3 regions of the Stenotrophomonas sp. 10L48 genome follow, and region 1 is predicted to be linked to each of the others. Evidence: predicted binding sites of a transcription regulator. Region 1 holds the regulator's gene; each other region holds the start of a gene.

Evidence for each region. The regulator FliA, encoded in region 1, starts transcription of late flagellar genes. The targets are predictions, from matches to a motif close to TAAAGTTTNNCNNNCNNNGGCCGATAA.
Region 2: AC1DCU_RS17575 (methyl-accepting chemotaxis protein) is a predicted target of FliA. The motif match lies at 6,094-6,120, and genes of this name have one in related genera.
Region 3: AC1DCU_RS11400 (GGDEF domain-containing protein) is a predicted target of FliA. The motif match lies at 1,855-1,881, and genes of this name have one in related genera.

Annotation. Positions count from the first base shown of each region.
Region 1 is NZ_JBFTIX010000020.1:20,821-31,419, forward strand. Features, by position in the region: gene AC1DCU_RS20770 (putative bifunctional diguanylate cyclase/phosphodiesterase) at 1-1,504, shown strand, start outside; gene flhB (flagellar biosynthesis protein FlhB) at 1,671-2,801, shown strand; gene flhA (flagellar biosynthesis protein FlhA) at 2,798-4,900, shown strand; gene flhF (flagellar biosynthesis GTPase FlhF) at 5,046-6,671, shown strand; gene AC1DCU_RS20790 (MinD/ParA family ATP-binding protein) at 6,658-7,545, shown strand; gene AC1DCU_RS20795 (RNA polymerase sigma factor FliA) at 7,542-8,285, shown strand; gene cheY (chemotaxis response regulator CheY) at 8,305-8,697, shown strand; gene AC1DCU_RS20805 (protein phosphatase CheZ) at 8,697-9,302, shown strand; gene AC1DCU_RS20810 (chemotaxis protein CheA) at 9,305-10,599, shown strand, end outside.
Region 2 is NZ_JBFTIX010000012.1:6,151-16,749, reverse strand. Features, by position in the region: gene AC1DCU_RS17610 (MFS transporter) at 1-1,243, opposite strand, end outside; gene AC1DCU_RS17605 (LysR substrate-binding domain-containing protein) at 1,353-2,258, shown strand; gene cml (CmlA/FloR family chloramphenicol efflux MFS transporter) at 2,475-3,656, shown strand; gene AC1DCU_RS17595 (hypothetical protein) at 3,744-3,944, shown strand; gene AC1DCU_RS17590 (VOC family protein) at 4,044-4,394, shown strand; gene AC1DCU_RS17585 (KGG domain-containing protein) at 4,498-4,797, opposite strand; gene AC1DCU_RS17580 (NAD-dependent epimerase/dehydratase family protein) at 5,127-6,020, shown strand; gene AC1DCU_RS17575 (methyl-accepting chemotaxis protein) at 6,243-8,777, shown strand; gene AC1DCU_RS17570 (DUF2628 domain-containing protein) at 8,850-9,236, opposite strand; gene AC1DCU_RS17565 (hypothetical protein) at 9,453-9,623, shown strand; gene AC1DCU_RS17560 (TonB-dependent receptor domain-containing protein) at 9,681-10,599, opposite strand, start outside.
Region 3 is NZ_JBFTIX010000005.1:461,825-472,423, forward strand. Features, by position in the region: gene AC1DCU_RS11395 (MFS transporter) at 1-367, shown strand, start outside; gene AC1DCU_RS11400 (GGDEF domain-containing protein) at 408-1,823, opposite strand; gene AC1DCU_RS11405 (TonB-dependent siderophore receptor) at 2,111-4,357, shown strand; gene AC1DCU_RS11410 (hypothetical protein) at 4,403-5,329, opposite strand; gene AC1DCU_RS11415 (cation diffusion facilitator family transporter) at 5,551-6,525, shown strand; gene nfi (deoxyribonuclease V) at 6,553-7,233, opposite strand; gene gpmA (2,3-diphosphoglycerate-dependent phosphoglycerate mutase) at 7,328-8,077, shown strand; gene AC1DCU_RS11430 (hypothetical protein) at 8,141-8,953, opposite strand; gene AC1DCU_RS11435 (5'-nucleotidase) at 8,979-9,956, opposite strand; gene AC1DCU_RS11440 (M13 family metallopeptidase) at 10,136-10,599, shown strand, end outside.

The sequences.
Region 1 (10,599 bases):
CGATGGCCTGCAGAACAACTGGCTGGCGATGCTGGTGGTGGTGCTGACCGTGGCGATCCTGGCGGTGGTGCTGGTGGTGTCCTGGCTGGACCAGCGGGTGGAGGCGCAACTGTTGCGCCTGCGCAATTCGCTGCTCAGCACCTCCTTGACGGACGCCCAGCAGGAACTGACCCAGGCCGCGCTGCACGACCCGCTCACCCGCCTGCCGAACCGGCTGCTGCTGCAGCGGCGCATCCTGCAGGCGCTGGCCGAGGCCGAACAGGGCGGCAGCCGCTTCGCGGTGATGTTCATGGATCTGGATGGCTTCAAGCAGGTCAACGATGCCTATGGCCACCAGGCCGGCGATGCGCTGCTGGTAGCCGTGGCAGAACGTACCCGCCAGCTGCTGCGGCCGCACGACATGCTGGCACGGCTGGGCGGCGACGAATTCGTGCTGGTGGTGCGCATCGAACAGGACGAGGACCTGCCGACCCTGGCCCGGCGCATCCTGCAGGCGGTGGGTAGCGGCCCGCTGCTGCCGGACCACGAGCTGCAGGTGAGCGCCAGCATCGGCATCGCGATCTGCCCCGACCATGCCGCCAGCGAACGCCAGCTGATGGCCTTCGCCGATGCAGCGATGTACCAGGCCAAGGAATCGGGCCGCAATGCGTTCGTGCTGTTCGCCGACTGGATGAACGACAGCGCCGAGCAGCAGTTCCGCCTGCTGGCCGACCTGCGCCGGGCAATCGGCAGCGAACAGCTGTTCCTGCATTACCAGCCGAAGATCCGCGTGGCTACGCAGAAGGTGGCCGGTGCCGAAGCACTCATCCGCTGGCGTCATCCGGAACAGGGCCTGATTCCGCCGGACCGCTTCATCCGCCTGGCCGAGCGCAGTGGCGCGATCAACGAGATCGGCCGCTGGGCGCTGGACCAGGCCTGCCAGCAGCTGCGCCACTGGCACGATGCCGGCCATGAAAGCTGGACGATGTCGGTGAACCTGTCACCGGTGCAGTTCAGTTCGCCGCACCTGCTGCAGGACGTGCGCGAGGTGATCGAGCGCTACGCGATCGCCCCGCGCAACCTGGTGCTGGAGATCACCGAAAGCACGGTGATGCGCGATACCGATACCAGCCTGCGCCTGCTGCAGAGTTTCTCCGCCCTGGGCGTGGGCATCTCGATCGATGATTTCGGCACCGGCTACTCCAGCCTGCTGTACCTCAAGCGCCTGCCGGCCACCGAAATCAAGATCGACCACGCGTTCGTGCGCGACCTTGAGCACAGCGCCGAGGACGTGGTGATCGTCTCGGCAATCGTGGCGCTGGGCCACGCGCTGGACATGGACATCGTGGCCGAGGGCGTGGAGACCGCCGCGCAGCGCGCCTACCTGGAGCGCCTCGGCTGCGACTACCTGCAGGGCTTCCTGCTGGGCCGGCCAGTGGACGCGGCCCGCTTCATGCAGCTGCACGACCTGCCGCGGCCACGGGTGGAACTGGCACAGAGCCCGCAGGACCGGCCCCCGGGGTAGCGCCGGGCCATGCCCGGCGGATGCATTGATCCAGGCTGCCCGCTCGCCGGGCATGGCCCGGCGCTACCGGTACCTGCTCCGGCAGGCGCCAACTGCGGTTGGCACATGCACCCGTAACGGAACGAATCTTGCACGCACTCCGGCATCCCCTGCTGCAGTGCCTGTGATGTCCGAGAACGAATCCGCCGGCGAAAAAACCGAACAACCGACAGAAAAACGCCTGCGCGACGCCCGCGAACAGGGCAACCTGCCGCGCTCGCGTGAACTGGGCACGGCCGCCGTGTTCGGCGCCGGGGTGATCGCGGTGATGGCCATGAGCGGCTCGATGGCCAGCGGCGCCAGCGCCTGGATGCGCCATGCGCTCAGCCCCGAACAGAGCCTGCGCCAGCACCCGAAGGCGCTGTTCGGCCACTTCGGCGACCTGCTGCTGCAGCTGATGTGGGTGATCGCCCCGCTGGTGCTGGTCTGCCTGCTGGCCAGTTTCCTGGCGCCGGTGGTGATGGGCGGCCTGCGCTGGTCGGCCAAGGCGATGATGCCTGACATCAACCGCATGAACCCGATGAGCGGGCTCAAGCGCCTGTACGGCCCCGAAGCCATCGCCGAGTTCATCAAGTCGCTGCTGCGGGTGGCCTTCGTCGGCGTCGCCGCCGGCATGGTGGTCTGGACCAGCTTCAACACCCTGCGCGGGCTGATCCACCAGCCGCTGGAAACGGCCATCGGCGACGGACTGGGCTTCACCCTGCGGCTGCTGCTGGCCACCGCCGGGGCGATGCTGGTGCTGGCCGCCATCGACGCGCCGTACCAGCGCTGGAACTGGATGCGCAAGCTGAAGATGACCCGCGAGGAGCTGCGCCGGGAGATGAAGGAAAGCGAAGGCAGCCCGGAAGTGAAGGGCCGCATCCGCCAGCTGCAGCAGCAGATGGCCAACCGCCGGATGATGGAGGCGGTCCCCACTGCCGACGTGGTGGTGGTCAACCCCACCCACTACGCGGTGGCCCTGAAGTACGAAGGCGGGGCCATGAATGCCCCCACCGTGGTCGCCCTGGGCGTGGATGAAACCGCCCTGCGCATCCGTGAAGTGGCCGACGGCAACAAGGTCGCCATCGTCTCTGCCCCGCCTTTGGCACGCGCCTTGTATCGGGAAGGCCAACTCGGCAAGGAAATCCCCGTGAGACTGTATTCAGCCGTCGCCCAGGTCCTCTCTTACGTCTACCAGCTGCGCAGCTGGCGGACCGGCCCGATGCCGTCCACGCCGCACATCCAGGTTGATGAGTTCGGCAACGGGGGCCGTCCATGAGCGCCCAGGCATCCAGCTTCAATACCCGCCGCGCGCTTGAAATGATCCGCCAGGGCCTTGGCGCACCGCTGATCGTGCTCGCCCTGCTGGCCATGGTCGTGGTGCCGCTGGCCGCGCCGGTGCTCGATGCGCTGTTCACCTTCAACATCGCCATCTCGCTGATGGTGCTGCTGGCGGTGGTCTACGTGAAGCGCCCGCTGGACTTCACCATCTTCCCGATCGTGCTGCTGATCACCACCATGCTGCGGCTGGCGCTGAACGTGGCCTCCACCCGCGTGATCCTGCTCAACGGCCAGAACGGCCACGAAGCGGCCGGCAAGGTGATCGCCGCATTCGGTGAGTTCGTGATCGGCGGCAACTACGCCGTCGGCATCGTGGTGTTCGCGATCCTGACCATCATCAATTTCGTGGTCATCACCAAGGGCGCCGGCCGCGTCTCGGAAGTGACCGCGCGCTTCATCCTCGACGCCATGCCCGGCAAGCAGATGGCGATCGACGCCGACCTCAACGCCGGTTTGCTGACGCGCGAGGAAGCCAAGCTGCGCCGCGAGGAAGTACGCGAGGAAGCCGACTTCTACGGTGCGATGGACGGTGCCAGCAAGTTCATCCGCGGCGACGCGATCGCCGGCATCCTGATCCTGTTCATCAACATGCTGGGCGGCCTGGCCGTGGGCGTGCTGCAGCATGGCATGCCCTTCGGCGATGCCGCCGCCACCTACACCCTGCTGTCGATCGGTGACGGTCTGGTGGCGCAGCTGCCGGCGCTGCTGGTCTCCAGCGCGGTGGCGATGCTGGTTACCCGTGCCTCGCGCTCGCAGGACATGGCGCAGGCGATGACCGGCCAGGTGTTTGGCCAGTACCGTGCGCTGGCCATCACCGCCGGCATCCTCGGCGTGGTCGGCCTGGTGCCGGGCATGCCCAACGTCGCTTTCCTGACGCTGGCGGCCATCCTCGGCTTCATCGCCTGGAAGGTGTACCGCAAGGGCCTGGTGCCGGCGCAGGCCGACACCGCTGCAGGCGACGCCAACGCACTGAACGCGCTGGGCCGCCCCGCTGCCCCCGCACCTACTGCGGAACTGAGCTGGGACGAGCTGCGCCCGGTCGATCCGCTGGGCCTGGAAGTGGGCTATCGATTGATTTCGCTGGTGGACAGCAACCAGGGCGGCGAGCTGATGCCGCGCATCAAGGGCGTGCGCCGCAAGCTGACCCAGGACGTCGGCTTCCTGATTCCCTCGGTCCACATCCGCGACAACCTGGAACTGCCGGCCAACGGCTACCGGGTACTGGTGCACGGCGTGCCGGTGGCCACTGCCGAGATCCATCCCGACCGCGAACTGGCGCTGGACCCGGGCAGTGCCCTCGGTCCGCTGGAAGGCATCGCCGGCAAGGACCCGGCCTTCGGACTGGACGCGACCTGGATCCAGCCACACCAGCGCGCCCAGGCCGAAACCCTGGGCTATACCGTGGTCGACCCGGCCACGGTGGTGGCCACCCACCTTTCGCACCTGATCCGCGAGCACGCACCGGAACTGCTCGGCCACGAGGAAGTGCAGCACCTGCTGGCCAACCTGGCCAAGAGCGCGCCCAAGCTCGTCGAAGATCTGACGCCGAAGGCGCTGCCGCTGTCGGCGGTGGTGCGCGTGCTGCAGAACCTGCTGGTCGAGCGCATTCCGATCCGCCAGCTGCGCAAGATCGCCGAAGCACTGGTCGAACACGCCCCGCACAGCCAGGACCCGGCCACGCTGACCGCCGCCGTGCGCACCGCACTGGGCCGCTTCATCGTGCAGGAGATCGCCGGAATGTCGGCGGAGCTGCCGGTGTTCACCCTCAACCCGCAATTGGAACGTGTCTTGCAGGAGTCCACGCAGGGCAACGGCGCCGCGCTGGAACCCGGACTCGCTGAGCGACTGCACCAGAGCCTGGCCGAATGTGTCAGCAAGCAGGAAGCCCGCAACGAGCCCGCGGTGGTGCTGGTACCTGGCCCGGTGCGAGCCGCGCTGGCCCGCCTGGTCCGCCACAGCGTTCCGTCGCTGTCGGTCCTGGCCTACAGCGAGGTGCCGGAGGACAAGCGCCTGAAGCTGGTCGGAACGATCAGCTGACGCCGCCCTGCAACGCGCCAGAAAACAGACACCACTTTCAAACACCCGCAACAGACAGATTCCAAGGGGAACCCGAACCGTGCAGACCACCGACCATCCGCGTTCTCCGACCGCCACTCCGCCGACTTCGTCCCGTGACCACAGCATGAAAATCAAACGATTCGTCGCCGCCGACATGCGCTCGGCCATGAACCTGGTGCGCAAGGAACATGGTCCTGATGCCGTGATCCTGTCCAACCGCCGGATCGAGGAAGGCATCGAGATCGTGGCCGCCGCCAACTACGATGAGAGCGCCGTGCAGCGCGCCCTGGAAGCGTCGCGCCGCGACGTGGCACCGCCGCCCGCGCCGAAGCCGCGCAGCGCCGCCGACGCAGTGATCGCCGCGGTCACCCGCCGTCGCAGCGGCACCCCGGCACCGGAGCCGGTGGCCGCCACCACCTCGGCCGTTGCCGCCCTCGCCCGCGCCGCCGTCGGCGCGACCGGCCGCACCCTGGACAGCGCCGACGAGATCGTGCCGACGCGTGGCAGCACCGGTTTCGCCGCCACCCTGGCGCGCGCCGCCGTCAATGAATCGACGCTGCCGGAACAGATCTTCGCCCCGTTCGCCGACGCCATCGTGGCGCCCTCACCCTCGCCTGCGGCAGCCGCGCCGGTGAACCGCGCCCGCTTCCAGATCGACCCGCCGCTGGAAGACAGCGCGCAGCTGCCGGCAGTGACGCCGCCGCCGTTGCCGGTTGCCCTCCAGGCCACCACGGCACCCGAAGACCAAGCCTCACACGCGCAGGTTGCCGTGCAGCCGACCGAGGCTGCACCGGCACCGATGCCGGCGCTGGCGCCAGCACCCGCGCTGACCCTGGTCGCCGATGACGCCGAGATCCGCCACCTGCGCCAGGAAGTGGCCGGCATGCGCCAGGTGATCGAGCGCGAGATGAACCGCTTCACCGACGAGCGCCTGCGCGGCAGCCCGGTGCGTGCCACCGCGCTGGACCTGATGGACGAGTACGGCTTCGATGCCGGCATCGCCCGCGACGTGGCCATGCAGATCCCGCTTGAAACCGAAGCGCATCGCGGCCGCGGCCTGATGCTGGGGCTGATCTCGCGCAAGCTGCCGATCGCCCCGGTCGATCCGCTGGAGGAAGGCGGTGTGATCGCCCTGGTCGGCCCGACCGGCGCCGGCAAGACCACCACCATCGCCAAGCTGGCCTCGCGCTTCGCCGAAGCCCATGCCGCCCGCGACGTCGCCCTGGTCACCACCGATACGATGCGCATCGGCGCCCGCGAACAGCTGTACGGCTACGGCCGCCAGCTCGGCATCGCCGTGCACGAGGCCAACAGCGGCACCGACCTGGACCAGCTGCTGGAACGCCTGAAGGACTACAAGCTGGTGCTGATCGACACCGCCGGCCTGGGCCCGCGCGACCGTGCGCTGGCCGCCCAGCTGCAGTGGCTGCGCGCCGCCCGCCAGGTCCGCACCCTGCTGGTACTGCCGGCCAACACCAGCTTCGGCGACATGGACGAGGTGGTCCGCCGCTTCGGCGCGGCCAACCTGCAGGGCCTGGTGCTGAGCAAGCTGGACGAGACCGGCCGCTTCGGCAACGCCCTGTCGGTGGCGGTGGACCACAAGCTGCCGATCACCTGGGTGACCGATGGCCAGGACGTCCCGGACGACCTGCACCGGGCCAGTGCAGCCAATCTTGTACTTCGCCTTGAAGATTTGCGCCGCGCGGCCGATATGCCCTGCAACCCGGAGTTGAACCATGCCGTCGCGTGAGTACGCCAAGCTGACCACCACCTTCCCGCTGACGGCGACCCGCAGCGAGCCGCTCGGCCCTGTGCGCACGATTGCCGTGACCGGCGGCAAGGGCGGCGTCGGCAAGACCAACGTATCGGCCAACCTGGCCGTGGCGCTTGCGGGAATGGGCAAACGCACCCTGTTGCTGGACGCCGACCTGGGCCTGGCCAACATCGACGTGATCCTGGGCCTGAGCCCCACCAACACCCTGGCCGACCTGGTCGCTGGCCGCTGCAGCCTGGATGACGTGATCATCGAAGGCCCGAACGGCGTGCTGGTGGTACCGGCTGCGTCCGGCCGCCGGCACATGGCCGAGCTGGCCCCGGCCGAGCATGTCGGCCTGGTCAACGTGTTCTCCGAGCTGGAGCGCGAGCTGGACATCATGGTGGTGGACACCGCCGCCGGCATCACCGATGGCGTGCTGACCTTCTGCCAGGCCGCGCAGGACACCGTGGTGGTGGTCTGCGATGAACCGGCCTCGATCACCGACGCCTATGCGCTGATCAAGGTGCTGTCGCGCGAACGTGGCGTGGACCGCATCCAGGTGGTGGCCAACATGGTGCGCGACCCCAACGAAGGCCGCGTGCTGTACGAGAAGCTGACCCGCGTCTGCGAGAAATTCCTCGCCGATGTCTCGCTGAACTACCTGGGCTGCGTGCCGCAGGACGACTGGCTGCGCCTGTCGGTGCAGCGCCAGCAGCCGGTGGTGAAGGCCTATCCGTCCAGCCCGTCGGCACTGGCGATCACCGAGATCGCCCGCCGCACCGCCCGCTGGCAGGCACCGACCGAGCCGCGCGGCGGCGTCGAGTTCTTCCTCGAACGCATCATCAAGCAGCGTGGGGTGGCCGCATGAAAGGCGCCGCCCAGTACAGAGAGGTCCAGCGCACGGCGGCCAACGAGGTCATCGCCCAGCACTCAGACCTGGTGCGGCGCATCGCCCACCATCTGGCCGCACGCCTGCCGGCCAGCGTTGAGGTGGACGACCTGATCCAGGCCGGCATGATGGGCCTGATCGAAGCCTCGCGCAGCTACGACGCCGACCAGGGTGCTTCGTTCGAGACCTACGCCTCGATCCGCATCCGCGGTTCGATGATCGATGAGATCCGTCGTGGCGACTGGGTACCGCGTTCGGTACACCGCCGTGCACGTGACGCTGCGGCCACCATCCGCCGCCTGGAGCAGAGCACCGGCCGCGCCGCCAGTGCCACCGAAGTGGCCGCCGCGATGGAGATGCCGCTGCCCGAGTACCTGCGCCTGATGGAGGACGCCTCGCGCGGCCAGGTACTGAGCCTGGAGTCGCGCATTGAAGACCAGGGCGAGCTGGACACCGTCGCCCAGGGCGGCCCGACCCCGCAGCAGGTACTGGAACGTGGCGAGTTCGGCCGCGAGCTGGGCAATGCCATCGGCCACCTGCCCGAGCGCGAACAGCTGGTGCTGTCGCTCTACTACGAGCAGGAACTGAACCTGAAAGAGATCGGCGCAGTGCTCGGCGTGAGCGAGTCGCGGGTCTGCCAGATCCACGGCCAGGCGGTCCTGCGCCTGCGTGGCCGACTGAAGATTTTCGAGGCGGCCGACGCCGGCCTCGAGAGCTGATCAACAAAGGAACTCTGCTTTGAACAAGAACATGCGCATCCTGATCGTCGACGACTTCTCGACCATGCGTCGTATCGTCAAGAACCTGCTGGGCGATCTGGGCTTCACCAATACCGCCGAAGCCGAGGACGGGCATGCCGCGCTGTCGCTGCTGCAGAGCCAGCCGTTCGACTTCGTGGTCACCGACTGGAACATGCCGGTGATGACCGGCATCGAACTGCTCAAGGCCATCCGCGCCGATGCCAAACTGAAGACCCTGCCGGTGCTGATGGTGACTGCCGAAGCCAAGCGCGAGCAGATCATCGAAGCGGCGCAGAACGGCGTGAACGGTTACATCATCAAGCCGTTCACCGCACAGACGCTGGAAGAGAAGCTCGGCAAGATCTTCGAACGCCTGGCGGCCAGCGCTTGATGGATACCACGGTCGACAAGAGCGCCCTCGCCCTGCGCCTGCAGGAAGCCCTGGATGCACTGGAATCCGGCGACGAGGCGGCATGGCGCCAGCGCATCGACGGCCTGGTCGCGCTGCGCACCCAGCCGATGATGAGCGGCCTTTCGCGGCTGGCCCGCGAGCTGGGCCAGGCGCTGGGCGAACTGCCGACCGTGCCCGATGAAGCCGGCGAGCTGGACGATGCCTGCGCGCGCCTGGACCACGTGGTGGCGATGACCGAACAGGCCACCCACCGCACCCTGGACCTGGCCGAAGAGTGCCGCAGCCTGACCGAACAGCTGCGCGCCGACGGCCTGCAGCCGGGCCAGGACGTGCAGCTCGACCGCATCCGCCACAACCTCACCGAGATCGCCCTGACCCAGAGCTACCAGGACCTGACCGGGCAGATCATCCGTCGCGTGGTGGGCATCGTCCGCCGCGTGCACGAAGGCTTCGGCGCGCTCGGTCTGCCGCCGGAACAGCATCGCACCGATCCGGAACTGGCTGGGCCGGCACTGAAGGGACTGGACCGCCATGCGGTCTCGCAGAACGACGCCGACGACCTGTTGTCGGATCTGGGGCTGTAACCATGGGCGCAGTAGCCGACGACATCACTGCCGATTTCATCATCGAGGCCCAGGAGATCCTGGATCGCCTCGGCGAACAGCTGGTGTCGCTGGAACAGGCACCGCAGGACAATGAACAGCTCAACGCGGTGTTCCGTGGCTACCACACGCTGAAGGGCGGCGCAGGTTTCCTCGGCATCACCGCAATGGTCGAGCTGTGCCACGCCGCCGAGGAAGCGCTGGGCGCCGCACGCGCCGGCCAGGCCGTCCTGCAGGCGCATCACTTCGATGCCGCCCAGCAGTCACTGGACTACCTGCAGTCGATGCTTGACGCGGTGTCTTCGGGCACCGAGCCGGGCTTTGCCCCGCCCGAACTGGTCGCCCAGTTCGACGTGCATGGCGGCGGCGCTACCGCGCCTGCGGCCGCGACGCCGGGTGCGGGCGGCGGCGACTTGATCACCGACGACGAATTCGAGGCCCTGCTCGACCAGCTGCATGGCGGCAAGGCGCCGACAACCGTGGCGGCGGCGAAGAAGGCCGACGACATGATCAGCGAGGACGAGTTCGAGGCATTGCTCGACCAGCTGCATGGCGGCGCCGCCCCGGGCAGCAACACCACCGCAGCGGCTGTTGCGGTACCGGCACCGCGACCGGCGCCCTCGCCGGCCCCGCCCGCTGCCAAGCCCGCACCCAACAAGCCTGTCGCCGAAGCCGAACACACCGTGCGCGTGGACACCAAGCGCCTGGATGCCATCGTCAACCTGATCGGCGAACTGGTGCTGTCACGAAACCGGTTGAAGACGCTGCGCGCGCGCCTGCGCGATGAAGAGCTGGACCGCGCCGTGTCCACGCTGGATATCGCCACCGCGCGCCTGCAGTCGGCGGTGATGCGCACCCGCATGCAGCCGGTCGGCAAGGTGTTCTCGCGCTTCCCGAAGGTGGCGCGCGACGTTGCGCGTTCGCTGAAGAAGGAAGTGGACCTGGAACTGATCGGCGCCGAAACCGAGCTCGACCGCAACCTGGTCGAAGCGCTGGCCGACCCGCTGGTGCACCTGGTCCGCAACGCCATCGACCATGGCGTGGAAATGCCTGACCTGCGCGAAGCGCAGGGCAAACCGCGGATGGGTCACGTGCGCCTGTCGGCACAGCAGGAAGGCGACTACGTCAGCATCGAAGTGCAGGACGATGGCGCCGGCATCGATCCGGAAAAACTGCGCGCCAAGGCGCGCGAGAAGGGCCTGATCGATCCGGAAGCCGCCGCCCGCCTGAGCAGCGAGGAATGCCTGCACCTGGTGTTCCTGCCAGGGTTCTCGACCAA
Region 2 (10,599 bases), on a different contig from region 1:
TGGAGAGGACCGTGAAGCCGAGCAGGATGCCGACGAAGCGCGTCGTCGCACTGATGCCCGAGGCCATGCCTGCGCGGTCGCGGGGCGCCGAACCGATGATCGCCTTGGATGTTTCGCCGTTGAGGATGCCACCGCCTGCGCCGATGATGACCATCGCCAGCAGCGCCACCGTCGGCTGGTTGTGCCATGCACCGATACCGGCCAGCGCATTGCCGGCGGCAGTGATGGACAGGCCGATGGCCAGCACCATCCCGCTCGACAATCGTCTGCCCAGGCGCCTGCCCACGCTGGGGAACAGCAGCATCGCCGCAGCGAACGGCAGCATGCCGGCGCCCGTGGCCAGCGCACTCAGGCCGACGCCGTTCTGCAGGTACTGCGGCAGCATCGAGGCCATCACCTGCGCACTGACCGCGTAGCCGATCATGGCGATCAGTGCACCGACAAAGCGCGGGCTGGCAAGCAGCCGCAGGTCGACCATCGGATGCCGACGCGTGAGCTCGATGCAGGTGAACAGCGCGGCCATCGCGATGCCCAGGCCCAGGCCGGCCAGGGCCACCGGCGATGTCCATCCCTGCGCGAGTCCTTCCACGAGGAAGAACACGATGCCGAAGATCGCCATGCTGAAGGTGATGATGCCGGGCGGATCGAGCGGGCGTACCAACGTGTCGGCAGTGTCGGGAACCCAGCGGATAGCACCATAGGCCAGGAAGGCGAGGAAGGGCAGGATCGCGATGAACACCGAGCGCCATCCCCACAGCGAGGACAACAGCCCACCGATAAGCGGCGAGAGCACCATCATCATGCCCATTGCCGTGCCCCAGAAGGCCCAGGCATCGTCGCGTTGCTTGCCCTCGTGGAATTCGTGGCCGATCACCGACAGTGATGGGGCCAGCAGGAAAGCGGCACCCACGCCCTGCAACGCTCGGGCCACATACAGCGCACTGGCCGTGGGGGCCAGCGCGCAGGTCAGCGATGAGAGGGCGAACAGTGCGATGCCGATCAGCAGCACGCGCCTGCGGCCATGACGATCGGCGATGGCACCGGCGGGCAGAAGCAGCGAGGTGAAGGTCAGGATGTAGCAGCTGATCACCCATTCGATGTCGGCGAAGTCAGCCTGCAGATCCCGCGCGATGGTCGGCAGGGCGACGGCCACGGCGTTGGTTTCCAGCACCGTCATCGTGCAGCCGAGCGAGGCGATGATCAGGATCCAGTTGGGCGGTCTGCGGCGGGGGAAGAGGGACACCGGGCACTCGGGTGGGGAAGGACGAAGGCCCATTCAAGCAACTTCGACTGTTTGTTTCATTGCCGGTGTTCTTCAAGTACGTTAGGCCAAAGCTAACGAGCCGGCACGCATGGACCGTCGACATCTGCAGTACTACGTCGCACTGGCCGAGGAGCTGCATTTCGGGCGCGCCGCGCTGCGCCTGGGCATCGCCACGCCGACGCTGAGCGTTCAGATCCAGCAGATCGAGCGTCGCCTGGGCACCCCCTTGTTCGACCGCAGTAGGCGCGAGGTCACGCTGACCTCTGCCGGTGCGATCTTCCTGGCCGAAGCACGCAACGTGCTGCGCCAGTTCGAGCAGGCAGAGGCCGTGGGCCGCCGCGCTGGTCGCGGGGAAATCGGCAGGATCGAGATCGGCTACGTAGGTTCGGCGGTCCATGCCGGCGCGCTGCAGGAGCAGTTGCAGCGGTTCCGCAGCGCATCGCCCGACGTGGAGCTGAAGGTCGGCGAATGGCCGATGGCCGACCTGCCGGACCTCCTGCTGGACGGTCGCATCGATGTGGTGTTCTGCCGGCTTCCGATGGAGGTGCCCGATGCGCTCGGTTCGCACATCCTGATCGAAGATCAGTTCTGCGTGGCGTTGCCGGCATCGCATGCGCTGGCCCACGCGGGGGTGCCGGTGCAGCCGGCGCTGCTGGCGAAGGAGGCGTTCATCATGCCGGAGCAGCCCGCCGGCACGCTGGAAGTCGCCCGCCGTGGCGGATTCGTGCCGGACATCCGCTCCCGTCCCGGTCATCTTGTCGCGGTGCTCGCGCAGGTCTCGGTGGGCGATGGCGCCGTGGCGATCGTGCCGTCGGTGCTGCAGCGGACGCTGCTGCTGCCAGGCGTGGTGTATCTGCCTATCGCCGGGCCGGTCATCGCCTCGACTATCGCTGCGCTATACCGTGAACAGGAAACATCGCCAGCGGTCCGCCGGCTCATCGAACAGGTGCGGCGTACCCCCTCCCGGCGCACCGACATGCTGCCCTTGCCCTGAGGCCCTGCCGGACGACGTTGCCGGGCTGCCCCGCAATGGCCTTGCTACACTGGCCGCACTCGATCTTCCACCGGATCATCAGATGAACGGGAACGGTCCGCAGACAGTCCGCTGAGCCGCAACAACGGTACGCACGTTGTTGCGGTGATCTTGTCCTGCGATTTCCACGCACTGGGTTGATCACCGCCGGATTCCCTCCTGAGCGGATGTTTCCCCATGTCTGATCGAAAAGCCCTTCGCTGGGCCCATTCCCTGCCGGGCGCCATCGCATTGATGGCTCCCTTCGACCTCCTGGCTTCGCTGGCCATGGATATCTACCTGCCGGTCGTATCGGCCATGCCGCAGGCACTCGGCACGTCGCCGGCCCTCATCCAGTTGACGCTGAGCCTGTACATGCTCGTGCTGGGGCTGGGCCAGCTGATCTTCGGCCCGCTGTCGGACCGGATCGGGCGACGGCCGGTGCTGCTGATGGGCGCGCTGTTGTTCACGCTGGCGTCGTTCGCGCTGGCCGCGTGCAGCGGTGGTGCGGCATTCCTTGCGTGGCGCGGCGTGCAGGCGATTGGGGCGTCGGCCGCACTGGTGGCCACCTTCGCCACGGTGCGCGACGTGTATGCCGACACGGCCGAGGGCGCCACGCTCTATGGCTTGTTTTCCTCGATGTTGGCGTTCGTGCCGGCGCTCGGTCCGATCCTCGGCGCATTGATCGCCTATACGCTGGGCTGGCGGGCCATTTTCATCGCACTGGGTGTGCTGGGACTGCTGGCGGGTGTACGCGCATGCCGCGGCTGGCAGGAGACACGGCCACCGCAGCATGTCCACGCATCGCCAGCCTTCGCGCGCATCCTCGGCAATGCCGGCTTCTGGGCTCATGCATTGGGATTCAGTGCGGCGATGGGCACGTTCTTCGTGTTTTTCTCGATCGCCCCGCGGGTGCTGATGGGGAGGGCCGGCTATTCGCCGATGGGCTTCAGCCTGGCCTTCGCGACGGTGGCGCTGGTGATGATCGTCACCTCGCGCTTCGCTTCCTGGTTCATCGGGCGATGGGGCATTGGCGGCAGCTTCCTGCGTGGGCTGATGGTGATGATCGGCGGCGCGCTGGTCATGGCGATGACGGCGATGCTGCCGCCATCCTTTGCCAGTGTCGTGTTGCCGATGTGGTTGGTGGCCATCGGCATCGTGATGGTGGCTGCGGTGGCGGCCAACGGTGCGCTGCGCGATTTTGCCGATGCCTCCGGCACGGCAGTGGCGCTGTACTACGCCGTGCAGAGCCTGATCGTGGCAACGCTTGGCACGCTGGCGACGCTGCTGCTGCCGGGCGATACGGTCTGGCCGCTGGTGGCCTTTGGGCTGCTGCTGCCGTCGTTGAGCCTGGGTGGCCTGGTGATGCTGCGACGGTAACTGCGCCCACGCCTCCACTTCCTATCCCGCACACGCGGGTAGGGTGATGCGGCCTGGAGTCACCAGGCCTATCAGGGAGTGATATCGATGCGAGCCATCAGGAAAGCGATCGTTGCTGCAGTGTTTGCACTCGCGTGTACCGGTTCGGTGGCGGTGGCCGGTCCGGTCCAGCCGTGCGACTTCCCGTGCTGGAAGGCCTACCAGGCCTGCGTTTCCGGCGGCGGTGATGCCATGGAGTGCCAGTTCGAATACGATCGCTGTGTCATGGACAGGTGTGGCGCCGTCTGAGGCCTGCATACCGTTCGCAATGGGGGGCCCGATCCAGGGGCCCCTTTTCACCTGGCCGCAGGCACGAAGTCCGCGGTCCTGATCGTCTGGAGCCGCAACATGGCCGTCAAACGTGTCGTCGCCAACATCGCCAGTGCCGATCCTGCGCAGGCGGCCGCATTCTACGGCGACATCCTCGGCATGGACATCGTGATGGACCACGGCTGGATCGTCACCTACGGTGGGCAGGGCACTGCGCTGGCACAGCTCAGCGTTGCCAGCGAAGGCGGATCGGGTACCCCGGTGCCGGATCTTTCGATCGAGGTGGATGATCTGGACGACGTGCTCGAACGCCTGCGACACGCGGACATTGCGCTTGAATATGGCCCGGCCGAAGAGCCATGGGGTGTACGTCGCTTCTACGTGCGCGACCCGTTCGGGCGCCTGTTGAACATCCTCGCCCACACCTAGCCAGCGCGCGCCAGCTCAGCGGCGCTTTCCACTGTGCTGGCAGTGCTGAGTGCTGATCGACGTCGGCCGCACCGCCGGTACGCGGCGCAGTGACCGCAGCATGTCAACGTTGTTGACCGCTGTCAGGTTTGTCGGGCATGTCCTGTTGCTGTTGCTGTTGCTGGCGGCTGCTGGCGTGCCGCGCATGGCCGCCCTCACGGCCGATCGCGGCCATGTGTTGGCGGTCCTGGCTGATCGCTTCACCGCCCTTCCGGCCCGCCACCCGGGCCTCGGCCGGGCTGAACTGGTGCGCATTGCCGGATGCGTGGGCAGCACGTCCCCCTTTGGCCGCGATCGCGCGCTGTTTGTCTTCGTCCATCGAGGCAAAGCCACGATTGCTGTTGCCATTGCGTAAGTTGGTCATTACCGGTCTCCGGTGTGAACATGGGTCGCTGCCATCAGTGACGGTCCCATGTTGCACAGTGCAGGCTAAAGACAGGTCGAAGTGGGCTGTACGAGGCTCACATGGCCTGCGCACGCGTTTGACGACCGGTTACCGTGCAGGAAGCGCCGGGCTCTGCAACCGGTCGTCACGGCAGCCACCCGTGGCGCCCTGGCAAGGGAGAGTCCGAGCGGTTGGCCGGAGGTGGATGGCATGCACAATGTCATCGTCTGCTATCGCCGACGCCATCGTGCATGCCTAGAATCAAGCCATCCCGGTAGGTCCCGGGCGCTGTCGAGTGAATGGATTCAATGAAGATTCTGTTGACCGGAAGTTCCGGGCGGATAGGGCGGGCGATCTTCGGCGCGCTGGCCGCTGCCAATGAGGTGGTGGGGCTGGATCGCAGTCCGTTCGCCACCACGCGCGTCATTGCCGATGTCACCGATCGCCGGGCGCTGGAACGTGCCGTGCAGGGGGTCGACGCGGTGATCCATACCGCGGCCCTGCACGCCCCGCACGTGGGCCTGGTGCCTGACGCGGTGTTCCAGCAGATCAACGTGGAGGCCACCGCGAACCTGCTGCAACTGGCGCGCGAGGCCGGCGTGCAGCGCTTCGTGCTGACCAGTACCACGGCGTTGTACGGCCATGCCGTGGTGTCCGGCGGCTGCCGTTGGATCGACGAGGACACCGAGCCGCTGCCGCGCACGATCTACCACCGCACCAAGCTGCAGGCCGAAGCGTTGGCCGAAGCGGCGGCCAGCGCAACGTTCACCGTGCGCGTGCTGCGGATGGCACGTTGCTTCCCCGAGCCGCCTGACCGCATGGCGATGTTCCGCCTGCACCGTGGTATCGACGCGCGCGACGTGGCCAGCGCGCATGCCGCGCTGCTGCACGATGAAGGCGCGGCCTTCCAGCGTTACCTCGCCTGTGCGCCGACGCCCTTCCGGCGCGAGGACTGCCTGCAGCTGGCCGCCGATCCGCGCCAGGTGCTGGCGCGCCGCGCACCGCAGCTGCTGGCCGAGTTCGAGCGCCGTGGCTGGCCACTGCCGCTCAGCATCGATCGGGTCTATGACAGCAGCCGGATGCGTGCAGCGCTGGGCTGGCAGCCACGTTTCGGTCCGGAGGACGTGCTGCAGCAGTACGCCGCGGGCAGCATCGAGGTCCTGCCCCGTGCGGAGTGGATCCGCGACCGCGTCGCCGAATAGCACAGGCGAGCAGCACAGGCCTGGGTCGACGGCCGCAGCTGAGCGGGTTCAGGTTTTGTGCGTGCGGCGAGCCTCAACCTCGCCCGGCCATGGCCGCTAACCCGGTGCGCGCCTTCCCGCGCCGGGTTCCGATCCGGCGGGCAGGCGGCCCGCGCGACGGATCGCGCATCTGCGCGGTGCCCTGGTGGCACCGGTCGACCTGAACTGCCTGCGGATCCTCCCATGTCTTCTTCCCGTTCCGTCGCTGCCCGTCGCCCCGGCAGCATCGCCCACAAGCTGATGCTGGGCACCGCGGTGATCGCGTTGCTGTGCTTCGGCGCGACCGCGTTCCTGATCTATCACCAGGCCAGTTCGGCGCTGGTGTCGTCCTCGCGGCAGACCATGGCCAGCGAAGCCCGTGCCGAGGCGCGGCAGGTGGCTGCCGACCTGGGTACGGCCTTTGCCAGCAACGATGCGATGGTGGAAACCGTGCTGGCCCAGCGTGCGCGCGGTGATGCCCCTGATCGCGCCAGCCTGGCCAATGTCATCGGCGAGCAGCTGCACGCGCACCCGGAATGGCTGGGCAAGAGCACCATGTGGGAGGCCAATGCCTTCGACGGCAAGGACGCCGAGTTCGTCAACAGCGAGGCGCACGACGCCACCGGCCGCTACATGAGCTACTGGGCCTGGCAGGACGGCAAGCCGCAGCAGTCGACGATGACCGACTACACCGAGACGCCCAGCGGCTCGGGCAACTGGTACATGGTGCCCAGCCGCGACAAGCTGCCGCTGGTCAGCGAACCGTATGCCTACGACATCGGCGGCAAGCAGGTGCTGATGAGCACGCTGAGCACGCCGATCGTCGAGAACGGCACCTTCCTCGGTGTCTTCACCGTCGACTTCTCGCTGGACGCGCTGCAGAAGCACCTGGCCACGCTGACGCCGATGGGCGCCGGCCGCGTCGAACTGCTGTCGCCGAAGGGCGTGGTGCTGGCCTCGGCCGATGCTGCCGAGATCGGCAAGCCGCGTACCGATGCCGCCACCCTCGGCATGCTGGCGCAGATCGCCGCCGACAAGACGTACGAAGCGTTCGAGCCCGACGCTGCCGGCAACGTCCGCCTGTACGTGCCGCTGCAGGTGGGTGACGCGCCGCAGCGTTTCGCGCTGGGCGTGGTGGTGCCGCATGCGGTGATCATCGCGCAGGCCCGCGAGCTGCTGTGGATCATCCTGCTGGTGGGTGTGGTGGCTGCGCTGGTGCTCAGTGGCGGTGTCTACCTGCTGCTGCAGCGCCTGGCCGTGCGACCGCTGGCGCAGGCGGTGCGCATCGCCGGCGACGTGGCTGCGGGCAAGCTGGATACCGCCATGCCGGCGCTGGGCAACGATGAAGTGGGCCGCCTGCTGGACGCCATGCAGGGCATGCGTGGCCAGCTGCAGGCAGTGATGGCCGCACAGGCGGAGATGGCGCGCCGCCATGATGCCGGTGAAATCAGCTACCGCATGGATGCCTCGGTGTTCCCGGGCGAATATGGCCGCATGGTGGCCGACAGCAACCAGCTGGTGGCCGACAGCAATGCGGTCACCCAACGCCTGGTCGAGGTGATGCAGCGCTACGCGGTGGGTGACCTGAGCGTGGACATGGAGGCACTGCCGGGCGAAAAGGCGATATTCACCGCTGCCATGGCAACCACCAAGACCAACCTGGCGGCGATCAACGAACAGATCCAGCAGCTGGCCGCTGCGGCGGCGGCAGGTGATTTCGCCGTGCGTGGCGATACCCAGCGCTTCGAGCATGACTTCCGCCGCATGGTGGAAACGCTCAACACCATGATGCAGGTCAGCGACCAGAACCTGGCTGCGCTGTCGACGCTGCTGCGCGCCATCGCCGCCGGTGACCTGAGTACACGGATGGAGGGTGACTTCCACGGCGTGTTCGCGGTGATGCGCGACGATGCCAACAGCACCGTGCAGCAGTTGACCCAGATCGTCGGCCAGATCCAGCAGTCTGCGGCCAGCATCCGCCTGGCCGCAGGCGAGATCGCGTCGGGCAACAGCGACCTGTCACGCCGTACCGAGCAGCAGGCGGCCAACCTGGAAGAGACCGCCGCGTCGATGGAGGAACTGACCTCCACCGTGCGCCAGAACGCCGATCATGCCCTGCAGGCCAACAAGCTGGCGGCCTCGGCCGCAGGCGTTGCCAGCGAAGGCGGGCAGGTGGTCAGCCAGGTGGTGCAGACCATGGAGCAGATCGAGACCTCTTCGCAGCGCATCGCCGAGATCATCTCGGTGATCGACGGCATCGCTTTCCAGACCAACATCCTGGCCCTGAACGCAGCGGTGGAAGCGGCGCGCGCCGGTGAACAGGGCCGTGGCTTTGCGGTGGTCGCCAGCGAAGTGCGCGCGCTGGCACAGCGCTCGGCGGGCGCGGCCAAGGAGATCAAGGAGCTGATCGACGCTTCGGTCGGCCATGTCGGCGCCGGCGCGCAGCTGGTGCACGGTGCGGGCCGCACGATGCAGGAGATCGTCGGCCAGGTCGGCCGGGTCAACGAGATCATGGCCGAGATCTCGGCCGCCTCGCGCGAGCAGTCGGCCGGTATCGAGCAGGTCAACCAGACTGTGGTGCAGATGGACGAGACCACCCAGCAGAATGCTGCGCTGGTGGAAGAAGCCACCGCTGCGGCGCGGGCGATGGAAGAACAGGCCGAGCAGCTGGCGGTGGCGGTGTCCCGCTTCCGCCTGCAGGCCGACACCCGGCCGGCTGCCGCGTTGCGCGCCGCCTGAGCCGGGGCATGAACGACGACGCCCGGCCAAGGCCGGGCGTCGATGTGCCACTGCATACGTGGTGCGCTGGGCTTAGAACATGCCTTCGAAGGGGTTCCAGCTGGTGTTGCCCTTCACCTGTTCCAGGTAGTAGCTGTAGTTGGTGCTCGAGGCGACCAGGAAGTTCATTGCAATGAACAGTGCGCGGGCCACGATGTCCGGCAGCACCAGGCTGACCGCGATCAGCACGATGTTGATGCCGATCACCACCAGCGCCTTGCGCCACATGCCCAGGATGAACAGATAGATCGCGCCGAAGAAGAAGGCGAAGAAGTTCAGGTTGATCTTCAGGCGGTCGCCGAAGGACAGCGCCTTCCAGGCCTGCTTGAAGCCGGGCTCCTTGGGAGCGCCGTGCTGCTGGAAGAAGTTGAAGCGGAACTGCCACTTCGGGCTGAAGCGGGTCAGGTCAACGGTGTTCATGTGTAGGGACTTCCCTGTTAGGAAAACGTTTTCATGATAAGTGAGTCACATTCAGCAAACCAGCTTGGAGCGTCAAAAATGTGACGTTCCTACGGCAAAGGGCTTGCGTCCCGGTGCCGCACCGTCACCCATCCGCCTTGTTTTTAGGATAGGGTGCGCAGTTCCGCTGCTACCCCGGCTGTTTGCGGGTGGCAGCGGTATGTCCATGGAGGTTGCATGACCACACCAGCTACACCGGAAAACGCACCCGGACCGGTGCTCCTGCCGACACCCGAAGTGGTGCAGGCACAACAACTGCTCGCCCGCCAGCAACTGGCGGTGGCGATGGACCGTGCACGCATCGCTGCCAGCCGCGACGCTGCGCCGGCCGTGCTGGAAAACGACTGAGCCTGGGAAACCAGCGGCGATCGCGCTGGCCTGCTGCCAGCGCGATCGCAGTGCGCATCAGAAGCGCGCGGTCATGCTGAGGAAGTAGCTGCGGCCGGCGACGAAGTAGTCGGTAGAGCCGTCGGCGTACAGCTTCTTGTCGGCCAGGTTGCTGACGCCGCCACGCAGGGTCAGCACCTCATTGACGTTCCATGCAGCGGTCAGGTCATACAGCGTATAGGCCTTCAGGAAGGTATTGACCACGCCGGTCTGCTTGCCGGTGTACTGCGCCGACAGGCTGCTGAAGAACGTGGTGTTCGGGGTCCAGTCCAGCGACGAATAGCCTGAGAACTCCGGGGTGTCGATCAGGTTGCGGCCAGTGGTCAGGTTCTTGGCTTCCTTCATCCAGGTCGCCGACGTGCGCCAGCGCCAGTGATCGCCGAAGCGGAAGTTGAGGTTGCCTTCCATGCCGCTGGTGCGCGCGCGCTGCACGTTGCTCATGCGCGTCCACCAGTAGCCGTTGAAGAAGCCCAGCGCTTCATACTCGATCTTGTTCCTGAAGTCGGTATGGAAGTAGGTCAGGCCGGCGTCGACCAGGGCGTTGTCGAAGCTGATGCCGATCTCGCGGTTGGTGCTGGTTTCCGGGTCCAGGTCCGGGTTGCCGGCCATGTAGCAACCGCCGCGGGTATAGCCCAGCGGGATCAGCGAGGTGCAGCCGCGGCCACCGGACTGGGTCGCCGCGCTGGGCGAATTCTCGGTCAGGCTCGGCGCGCGGAAGCCCTTGGACACGCCGCCACGGATCGTCCACTGCTCGCTCGGGTGCCAGACCAGGTAGGCACGCGGACTGACATGGCTGCCGAACTGTTCATGGTGGTCCAGGCGCGCGCCCAGGGTCAGTGCCAGGGTACGGTGCAGCTTCAGCTCGTCTTCGACGAACAGCGCCCAGGTGTCCACTTCCAGGCTGGAGCCGACCACCGGGTTGCCGGCATAGTCCACC
Region 3 (10,599 bases), on a different contig from region 1:
TGGCCTTGCCCACCGGGTGAGCCTGGGGGCGCTGCTGCTGATGCTGGTCGCCTGGCTGCCGTTGCTGGGCCTGCCGTACTCGCTGGCCCTGTTGCTGCTGGGCGTAGTGGTGCTGGATCTGGGCGGGCAGGCGTTGCATGTGTCCAACCAGGCCCTGCTGCTGCGTGCACCGGCCGAACAGCATGGACGCCTGGTGGCGCTGTACATGATGTTCTATGCCGTGGGCAGCGGTGTGGGGGCTGCGGCAGGCACCTGGACGCAGGCGCGCCATGGGTGGCCGGCGGTGTGCGCGCTGGGCGCGGGCATCGCGCTGCTGGCACTGACGTGGTGGGCGACGTGGCGCATACCGCGCAAGGACGCTGCGTAGCGTCGAGACCGTCCGGCGCCACGTCACGCGCGCTGCAGGCTCAACGTTGCAGCGCGCGTCGTCCCGGAGCTTCCGGCAGTGCGTCGTCGGCCACCACCACCCGGTTGCGGCCCTGTCGCTTGGCGGCATACATCGCCGCGTCGGCGCGCGCCATCAGCCGCTCGTAATCGGGATGCCCATCGTGTCCGGCCACGCCGATGCTCGCGGTCAGCGCCAGCGTCTGTCCGTTGGGCAGGGTGATCGGCGACTGTGCGATCTGCCGGCGCAGGCTTTCGGCGATCACCTCCGCCTGTGACTCGCTTGCCGCCACCAGCACCACCACGAACTCCTCGCCGCCGTAGCGGAACAGGTAGTCGCTGCCTCGGGTCTGCTGGCCGAGCAGGGCTGCGACGTGCTGCAGCGCGCGGTCGCCGGCGTCATGACCGTGGCCATCGTTGATCGCCTTGAAATGGTCCAGGTCCAGCAGCAACAACGAGAACGGCGTGTGGTTGCGCGTGGACAACTCGATCTCACGACGTAGCACGGTCGGCAGGAAGCGCCGGTTGAGCAGGTTGGTCAACGCATCGCTGCCCGCATCCAGTTCACCGATGCGTTCGAACAGCAAGGTCATCAGGTTGCGGATGGTGGCCAGGTCTTCGCGGATCATCGGCAGGGCGGTCAGCCGCCGTGCCGGATCTTCATCGGTGGCGCGCTGCAGGCGGTTGTCGATGCGGGCCATCAGCTGGCCCACCTGCTGCGTCTCGCTGCTTTCGCCGAAGCTGGGAATGCCCTTGTGGGTGAACCACAGGCCGAATTCCGAGCTCGCCAGACTGGCGTTGTCGGCACCGGTCGCATGGCCGGCGAGGGTGTACAGCAGGCTGTTTTCCCAATCCAGCAGCAGGGCGCGCTGGCGCTCGCGCTCGGTGCTGACGTTCTGCACCAGCGAGAACAGCCGGTACGCCGCATCGGTGCGCGAAGAGCGCTCACGGGCGTGCGTATAGGCCAGCGTCATGCCTTCCATGGCGATGTCCATGATCGCGCTGAGGCAATCGATGGCGGCGAAGGCGGTGTCGTTGTCAGCGGCATCGGCGCGCAGGCGGATGAACAGCTCGTGCTTGAGTACGCGCGCACCGCGGGCCACCAGGTCCACCGGAATACCGACCCGTGCGTGCACATCGCCGATCACCCGTTGTGCGGCGACGGTAGCGGCAATGCCATCCGCATCGGTGGTCAGCAGCTGGGCCAGCCAACGCTGCATCGCCGGTTGCAGGCGCTGCTTGACCTGTTCGTGGGACAGGAAGCGGCGCGCACGCGTGTCCTGCAGCAGCACTTCGTAGAAGCGCTGCGCCAGCGTCGGCGGTGCATCGGCGGCCACGGCATGCAGCAGCGCGGCGGCGGCGGGGCCGGCCAGCAGCAGACACTGCTGCCAGGCCTGAGCCAGCGGTTGGCTGGCTTCGTCCAGTTGGGGTGTATCCACGTCGATCTCTAACGGCGCACAACAGACCACGGTATCGGCCGCAGCTGTCGACGGTTGATGGCAGGGAAGCCGGCCAGTTTAAGCGCCATGCAGGCCGAAAAACGCGGATGAAGCACATGCCGGCCGATGCCGCAATGCGTTGACGCATTTGAGAATCACTCGCATTTATGAAAAAATGATGGCAGGAACCGGCATGCGGGCATCCCGCAGTGATCGTTCCGCCTCCCCCGTCGCCGCCTCGTGCCCTATGCCAGAGGCTTCCGTTGCCCTGCCAGAAGGTTCAGAACATGCCTGCAAACACTCTTTCACCGCGCCCGCTGGCGCTTGCCATCGCTGCGCTGCTGGCCACCGCTGCCGTCACCGCCCATGCGGAAACCGATGCCACCGATATCGACACCGTGCATGTCACTGCCTCGCAGATCGCGCGGCAGGCGCTGGGCACTTCCACCATTACCGCCGAGGACATCGCCAAGCGGCCGCCGGTCAACGACATCGCCGAACTGCTGCGGACGATGCCCGGTGTCAATCTGACCGGCAACAGTGCATCGGGCCAGTACGGCAACAACCGGCAGATCGATCTGCGCGGCATGGGGCCGGAAAACACCCTGATCCTGATCGACGGCAAGCGCGTGGGTGCACGCGACGCGGTGCGCATGGGCCGCAGTGGCGAGCGCAACACGCGCGGCGATACCAACTGGGTGCCGGCGGAAATGATCGAACGCATCGAAGTGCTGCGCGGCCCGGCAGCGGCACGCTATGGCTCGGGTGCCTCCGGTGGCGTGGTCAACATCATCACCAAGCGCCCGACCGGCGACCTGACCGGTGCGGTTGACCTGTACGGCCTGGTACCCGAACACAGTGCCGAGGGCGGCAGCGAACGCCTCGGCCTGCAGCTGAGCGGGCCGATGACCGACACGCTGTCGTTCCGGTTGTACGGCAACCTCAACAAGACCGATGCCGATTCGCTGGATCTCAACCGCGACTTCGCCACCGGTGCCAATGCGGTACCGCCAGCGGGCCGCGAAGGCGTCAAGAACCGCGACGTCAACGCGCTGCTGCGTTGGGACGTGACCGCCAACCAGGTGGTCGAGTTCGAGGCCGGTACCAGCCGCCAGGGCAACATCTATGCCGGCGATCGTGCGGTCAGTACCACTGGTACCTCCACCGGTGTCGACCTGGCCGCGCTGGCCGAGCAGCAGGCCGAGACCAACCGCATGTATCGCACCACCGGCGCGATCACCCATCGCGGACGCTGGGGCGATGTCAGCTCGCGGCTGACGGCAGCGGTGGAAGGGGTGAACAATTCGCGCATCAACGAAGGCCTGGCCGGCGGTCCGGAAGGCAGCTTCAATGGCGCCGACTGGTCGACCTCGCGCCTGCGCAACTACCAGCTGGACGGCGAGGTCAGCTTCCCGACCACCCTCGGCGGCGCGGAGAACGTGTGGACGCTGGGCTTCGAGTACCTCGACAGCCGACTGACCGATCCCTATTCGATGAGCCAGTCCAGCAGCAGCGGTGGCGGCATTCCGGGCCTTTCGGCCGATCGTGCACGCGGCAAGTCCGAGGCACAGACCACCGCCGTCTACGTGGAAGACAACATCTATCTCGGTGAACGCTGGATCGTGACCCCGGGCCTGCGTTTCGACCATCACAGCCAGTTCGGCAACAACACCAGTCCGAGCCTCAACGCGCAGTTCCGGCTCAACAGTGACTGGGTGGTCAAGGGCGGCATCGCACGCGCGTTCAAGGCGCCGAACCTGTACCAGTCCAACCCGGACTATCTGTATTACACCCGTGGCAACGGCTGCCCGAACGCGTTGCCGAGCCTGGGCGCCGGCTGCTACATGCAGGGCAATGCGGATCTCAGGGCAGAGACCAGCCTGAACAAGGAACTGGGCGTGGAGTGGGCACCGCAGAGCGGCTGGCAGGCCTCGTTGACCTATTTCCACAATGACTACAAGGACAAGATCCAGGCCGGTTACACCCAGATCGGCCTGACGGCCGACCGCAAGGGCCGCATCTTCCGCTGGGAGAACGCACCCAAGGCCATCGTGCAGGGGCTCGAGGGCAACCTGGTGATCCCGCTGCTGGGCGAGCAGGGTGACCGCCTGAAGTGGAGCAACAACTTCACCTACATGGTGGAGAACGAAAACAAGAGCACCGGCCAGCCGCTGTCGGTGATTCCCAAGTACACCGTCAACACCATGCTGGACTGGCAGGCCACCGAGCAGCTGTCGCTGCTGCTGACCGGCACCTTCTACGGCAAGCAGGAACCGGCCACGGCCAACATCAACAACGATCCGCGCTGCACCGCCAACTGCGATGCGTCCACCGTGCTGCAGACCCGCGGCGCGTACAACGTCTGGGGCGTGAGCGCGCGCTACAAGGTGACCGACACGGTCAGCGTGGGCTTCGGCGTCAACAACCTGGCCGACAAGCGCCTGTTCCGCGAGGCCAACAGCAGTGACGCCGGTGCGGCGACCTACAACGAACCCGGCCGCGCGTACTGGGCCAGTCTGCGTTTCGGCTTCTGATCCGATGAGCGCTGCGCCGGGAGGGTTCCGGCGCAGCCTGATGGCTTACTTTACCTGGCGGCAATCGCGAAGGTGGACACCACCGGTGTCCATCTTGTCGACCACGCCGTCCAGCTTCACCCAGTCGTTCTCGCGCAGGGTGGCGCCCAGCGCCATCTGATCCGGGGCCAACGCACAGTGAACGGTGAAATTGGCATTGTTGTTGTCGTTCGACTGGCGCCCGCCGATGCCACCGATGCCCTTCATCTTGGTGACCAGATAGCCCACCTCGATGGTGTTTGTAAAGCGGTTGGGCTGGGCGGTGTAGACCTGGCCATCGATGATGAAACGACGGCCGAAATACTTGACCAGCAACGGCTGGTACATTGCTTCCGTGTCGGGCGGGGTGCTGGAGCCGGAGAACAGCGCCTTGAGCGGTGCGGTATTGATTTCCCGCTGCAGCCGCTTGGAGTCCTTGCCCATTTCGGTGGACATGCCGACCGCGGTGGCCTGGATCGGCTTGTCGAAGCCACTGGAGACACGCACGGCTTCGGCGATCGCCTCGCCCTCGGGGCCGGTCTTGAGCTTGTCCAGCCAGCCACACAGCGCGCTGCGTGCGTCCTCTTCCTTGGCGGTCTGCCCCCGTGACAGTTTGGTGCCGACCGCCACGTTGCCGCCATTGGAGGCGGTGATGACGCTGACCAGCGGCACCTTCGTGTCGGTCTGCAGCACGTACATCTGGCCTTCCGTCTCGGTGATGACGTCACCGCTGACGAAATTGTTGCCCTCATCAAGTGCCGCCTTGCGCAGCTGGCCCAGCGCACTGCGCGGCTTCAGGCCGGGAAGAGTGACCTCGGAGGTAAAGAACTGGCCATTGCGGGGGTCACCTACCGAGCGGAAATTCTGCTGGCAGGTCTTGGCCGAGGCGCTTGCGGCCATGCCCAGCGTACAGGCCACGGCGACGGCGACCCAGGGAGTCTTGGTAGTCCACATGTTCCGAATTCCTTGTGCTTGTGTGTCCATTGCGGGCAGCCACGCCGAGGCGATACGGCTGCCCGTCCCCGTCCAGAGGGGATGCGGCCATCATAGTGTGGCCCGGCACGGGCGCAAGCCGCAGCGACCCGCGTCGCGGATTCTGCAATGTTATAAACACCGTGATAGTTTCCCGACACCCGCCGGCGTAGCCTGACTCCCATCGCCAAGGAGCTGTTGCCATGGGTCACGACCACGATCACCTGCCATCCGAGATCCGCCACGAGAAACCCTTGTGGTGGGCGCTCGGCCTGACCTCCACCTTCCTTGTCGTGGAGGTGGTCGGTGCGTTCTGGACCAACAGTCTGGCACTGCTGTCCGATGCCGCGCACATGGCTACCGACACCCTGGCGCTGATGATCGCGCTGGTGGCCGTGCGGCTGAGCCGGCGCCCGCCGGATGCGCGCCGCACCTACGGTTATGCACGTCTTGAAGCACTGGGCGCGATGATCAACGGCGCAATGCTGTTCGTGGTTGCCGGCTACATCCTGTGGGAAGCCATCGGTCGCTTCCGCCAACCGCAGGAGATCGCCTCCACCGGCATGCTGGTGATTGCAGCGGTCGGCCTGGTGATCAACATGATCTCCATGCGCCTGCTGCAGGCCGGCAGCGGCGAGAGCCTCAACGTGAAGGGCGCCTACCTGGAAGTGTGGGCCGACATGCTCGGCTCGGTGGCGGTGATCGCCGGCGCGCTGTTGATCCAATGGACCGGATGGAAGCCGATCGACCCGATCCTGGCCGTTCTGATCGGTTTGTGGGTGCTGCCGCGCACGTATGTGCTGATGCGCGAGGCCATCAACGTGCTGCTGGAAGGCGTGCCCAAGGGCATGGACGTGGCCAGGGTCCGCGACCGCCTGTCCGACCACGACGCAGTGCTGGACGTGCATGACCTGCACGTGTGGGCGCTGGCGTCCAGCACGCCGGCACTGACCGCGCACATCGTGATGCGCGAAGGCGACGACGCCGACCGCCTGCGGCGCGAACTCGGTGATCGCCTGCACGATGATTTCGGTATCGAACACGTGACCTTGCAGATCGAAGCCGACCACTGCGGCGAAGCCTGTGGCCAGCCGTCGGCGACGAGGGACGACGATCACGCCGGGCACGATCATGCAGCTGCCGATGCGCAGGGCCATCGCGGTCACGTGCATCGCTGAAGCGGGTGTGGCGGCCGGTGCCCGGCGCTACCTCTGTTCGTCGCGCCGCGAGGCCAGCCGATCCGCCAGCCGGGTCGGCTCGGGCAGGCGATAGCCGCGCAGCGTGCGCTGTACCCAGGCCAGCGCGGTATCGGCACTGACCCGATGCCCGCCGGCGACGAACAGCGGCTTGCAGCGAAGCTTGCTGCGCAACACCCAGCCGAGCTGCTCGCCGCCGTCCAGCAACGGCGTGTGCGCGCCGGCCTCAGGGTCGGGCTCGATGAAGCGGCCCACCAGCTTCGATTTGGCCACGCCGATGCTCGGCAGGTCGGTCACCACGCCCAGGTGTGCGGCAATGCCCAGCCGGCGCGGATGGCTGATGCCATGGCCATCGACGAACACCAGGTCCGGTGCGCGCGGCAGCAACGCCAACGCAGCCAGCAGCGCCGGCAGTTCGCGGAAGCTGAGCAGGCCCGGGATATAGGGCATCACGGTGGGGATGCGGGCGATTTCCTGCGCCACCGGCTGCAGGGTGTCCGCGTCGAGCAACACGGCCGCAGCGCGGGTGATCGCGCCGTCTTCCTCGAAGCCGACATCCAGCCCGGCCAGCCAGCGCACGGTAGCGGGCAGCCGGTCCTGCCGCTGCACGCGGGTCGCCAGCTGCTTCTGCTGTTCGCGGGCGGCGCTGACGCTGCCTTCCCAGCGCCCGGGGTCGATCAGTGTATTCATCGGCCACAGGATGACATCCACACCGCCACGGCGCGGTGAGCGGGCGCCGGGGCTACAATGGCCGCCTGCCTTTCCTCGCGTTGGAGACCCTGCAGTGACCCGTAAACTCGTACTGTTGCGCCATGGCCAGAGCCAGTGGAACCTGGACAACCGCTTCACCGGCTGGGTCGATGTCGATCTGACCGAGCAGGGGCGCCGGGAAGCGGCTGCCGCCGGCCGCCTGATGCGCGAGGAAGGCCTGCAGTTCGACGTCGCCCACACCTCCGTGCTCAAGCGCGCCATCCACACCCTGCAGGGTGCGTTGGCCGAGCTGGAGCAGGACTGGCTGCCGGTGAACAAGTCCTGGCGCCTCAACGAGCGCCACTACGGTGGCCTGCAGGGCCTGGACAAGGCCGAGACCGCCGCCAAGCATGGCGAGGACCAGGTCAAGGTGTGGCGCCGTTCGTACGACATCCCGCCGCCGGCGATGGACCTGGAAGATCCGGGCCACCCGATCCACGACCGCCGCTATGCCGGGCTGGATCGCAACGCGCTGCCGGGCACCGAATCGCTGGCCACGACGCTCGACCGCGTGCTGCCGTACTGGCACGACGCCATCGCGCCGCAGTTGAAGGATGGCAGGACCGTGCTGGTCACCGCCCACGGCAACTCGCTGCGCGCGCTGTACAAGTACCTCAACAACGTCTCGCGCGAGGAAATCCTCGAGCTGAACATCCCGACCGGCATTCCGCTGCTGTTCGAGTTGAACGACGACCTCACCGTGAAGTCGTTCCGTTACCTGGGTGACCCGGAAGCGGCACGCAAGGCCGCCGAAGCCGTGGCCAACCAGGGCAAGGCCAAGTAAGAACGAAGGGCCGGCGCAAGCCGGCCTTTCTAAGACTTGGAGTTTCAAGACCGAAGAAGCTAGTCAAAACGGAATATCATCGTCTTCAATGAAGCGGGTGCTGGGACGAATGGGTTCTCTGCGGGTAACAAGAAGATCCTTGTGAAGCTTCATCCATTGGATGCCTTCAGGAGTTATTTGGTAGTGCTTGACGGGGTATGTTTGCCCGTTTGAATCCTCCTCAACAAGGCTCCGGGAAATTAGGAAACTCTTTTCGGTCAGTGTCGCGACGCCGAGGGCGATGCCCACCTCAGTTAAGCCGGCGCTTGAGAGCTTTCTATCCAGTTCCCAGTGGCTGATGCTTCCGATTTCGGTGGGCCAGAATGCAAACGCCAAGGACAAGACCGCGATCTCATTTGCATCAAGGTCTGTGTTGTTCGCGATGTTGGGATTCAACGTTGGCGCAAGCTGTGATCGTTGCTCGTTGCGCAATTCGTGTTGAATGAGTTTGACAAGATTGGCTTCCAGTTCTTCGTAGCCGCTTCTGGAGTCAGTTCGGTAAAAGACAACAGGTCGATGTTGAACATCAAAAGGAAGCCTGGGGCGCTTTCCTTTTTCACAGAGTATGACAACAGGTCGATTGAGGGCTAGTGCGTAACCGAGTTCTAGCCAGACGTTGGGGTTGTCTTCGGAAACTTCGGCGATACAGGTGGATGCGCTGGCGATTGCGCTTTCAATTTTTTCAATTATCGGATTTAGACCAAGGATTTCATCTGCTCTTTGAGGCTCCACTTCTGCAAGAAGAAGTGCCGGGCGTATGGTCTCTCTATATCTTCGGTCGTAGACGTTCCCATCGAAAGTCTGAATCACAAAGCAGGTCGGTTTTGCCTGTTGCATGTGAGGTTCTCTTGGGTGATCCAATTTATTGACCGGTCGCCGCTAGCTCTTCCGTCTGTGGCGATGTCGTCTTCGGTTTGTTCGTTATTCCGAAGGGAATGTGTACAGATGGTGCGGCTTGGCTTGCTGCGGCAAGGTGCAGTGATTGATCGTCGAAAAATATATGAGGCTTGAGGACTTCGAGGATCAAGCGTTTTTCAATTCCACCCAAGAAGAATGCGTCGTTTACAATTACGCCCCAACTCTTCAGTGTGTTGATTGCGCGCTCATGCGATGGAGCATTTCGGGCGGTGACGATGGAGACACGAAGCCTATTTTTGTATGTTGGGTCCGACTTCCTTTTCAGCTCCTCGGCCTTCTGGATTGTTGAGATCTTGAGGAGGAACTGCTTTAGTGGGCCGCCACCGTGAGGTTCCATGACATTGGCTGTCTCGTGAGTGTGGAATTGCGCAAGGTTTCCATTCTGCATCACGGTTTCGGATGAGTCGTCAGCAAGAACTCCATCGAAGTCGAAGGCAATGCGAAGTGTTGTGTCGCTTGGGTCGTCAATTTTCTTTGAATCCATTACATATCCGGCCGGCAGTCCAAGTGCAATCGCTTCGAGAACATCGCTCTGATTGCCTGATAGGAATAGGGATATGTTGAGCGCAGGCACATATGCGTAGGGCGAAAGGCCTTGCTGAAAAATTGCGCGAGAGATGCTCAAGTTGTGGTGGGCAATTGAATTCATCACCCGAAGTCCCGTATCTGGATCATTACGAGATAGAAGGACGACTTCGACCAGCGGAGCGTGGGGGGCGGGACTTAGGTCATTGAGAGAGAGAAGGCGTCGGATGAAGGAGAAAGCCATTCCCGGCTGGAGTGCATCGTTCCTGTGCTGCTCTTGATATGTGCGATAGGCTTCCTCCCCCTCGTTTCGAAAGACCCTATCCGACTCGCTCAAGTCGAACATTGCACTAGATGCGACACCTACCACCAAACGATCCTTTAGTTCGTAAGGCATATCTTCTCCATTTTTTATGATTTTTGCGGTAGATCCGATTGGGGCGATGTTAGCAAGCACGATAGCGGAAAACCCCAAAGGCGAAATCCAACAGCTGTGGAGCCTGCGGCGTGACCTTTGGCCGGTCCCCACCATCGCCGCAGCGGCTACGCTGGACGATTCGCCGTTGGAGACACGCCATGAACGTCCGTAATCTGGTCCCGCTGGGCCTGACCATCGCCATCGCCGCTTCGCTCGCCGCCTGTGGCAAGAACGAGACCGCGCCCGCTGCCGACGCCGCCAAGCCGGCGTTCGACCAGTCGCAGATCAAGACCGCGCTGATCAGCCTCAACAGCGCCGATCTGGATCCGTCCATCGCCGCGTGTACCGACCTCAACGGCTTCGTCAACAGCAAGTGGCTGAAGGCCAACCCGGTGCCGGGCGACCAGACCACCTGGGGCAGCTTCGAAATCCTGCGCGAGCGCTCGCTGGAAGTGCAGCACGCGCTGGTGCAGCAGGCCGCCGCCAGCCAGGCCAAGGCCGGCTCGGTGGAAGCCAAGATCGGTGACATCTGGAAGACCGGCAACGACGAAGCGAAGATCGAGGCCGCCGGCCTGGCGCCGCTGCAGCCGACGCTGGACAAGATCACTGCGCTGAACGACAC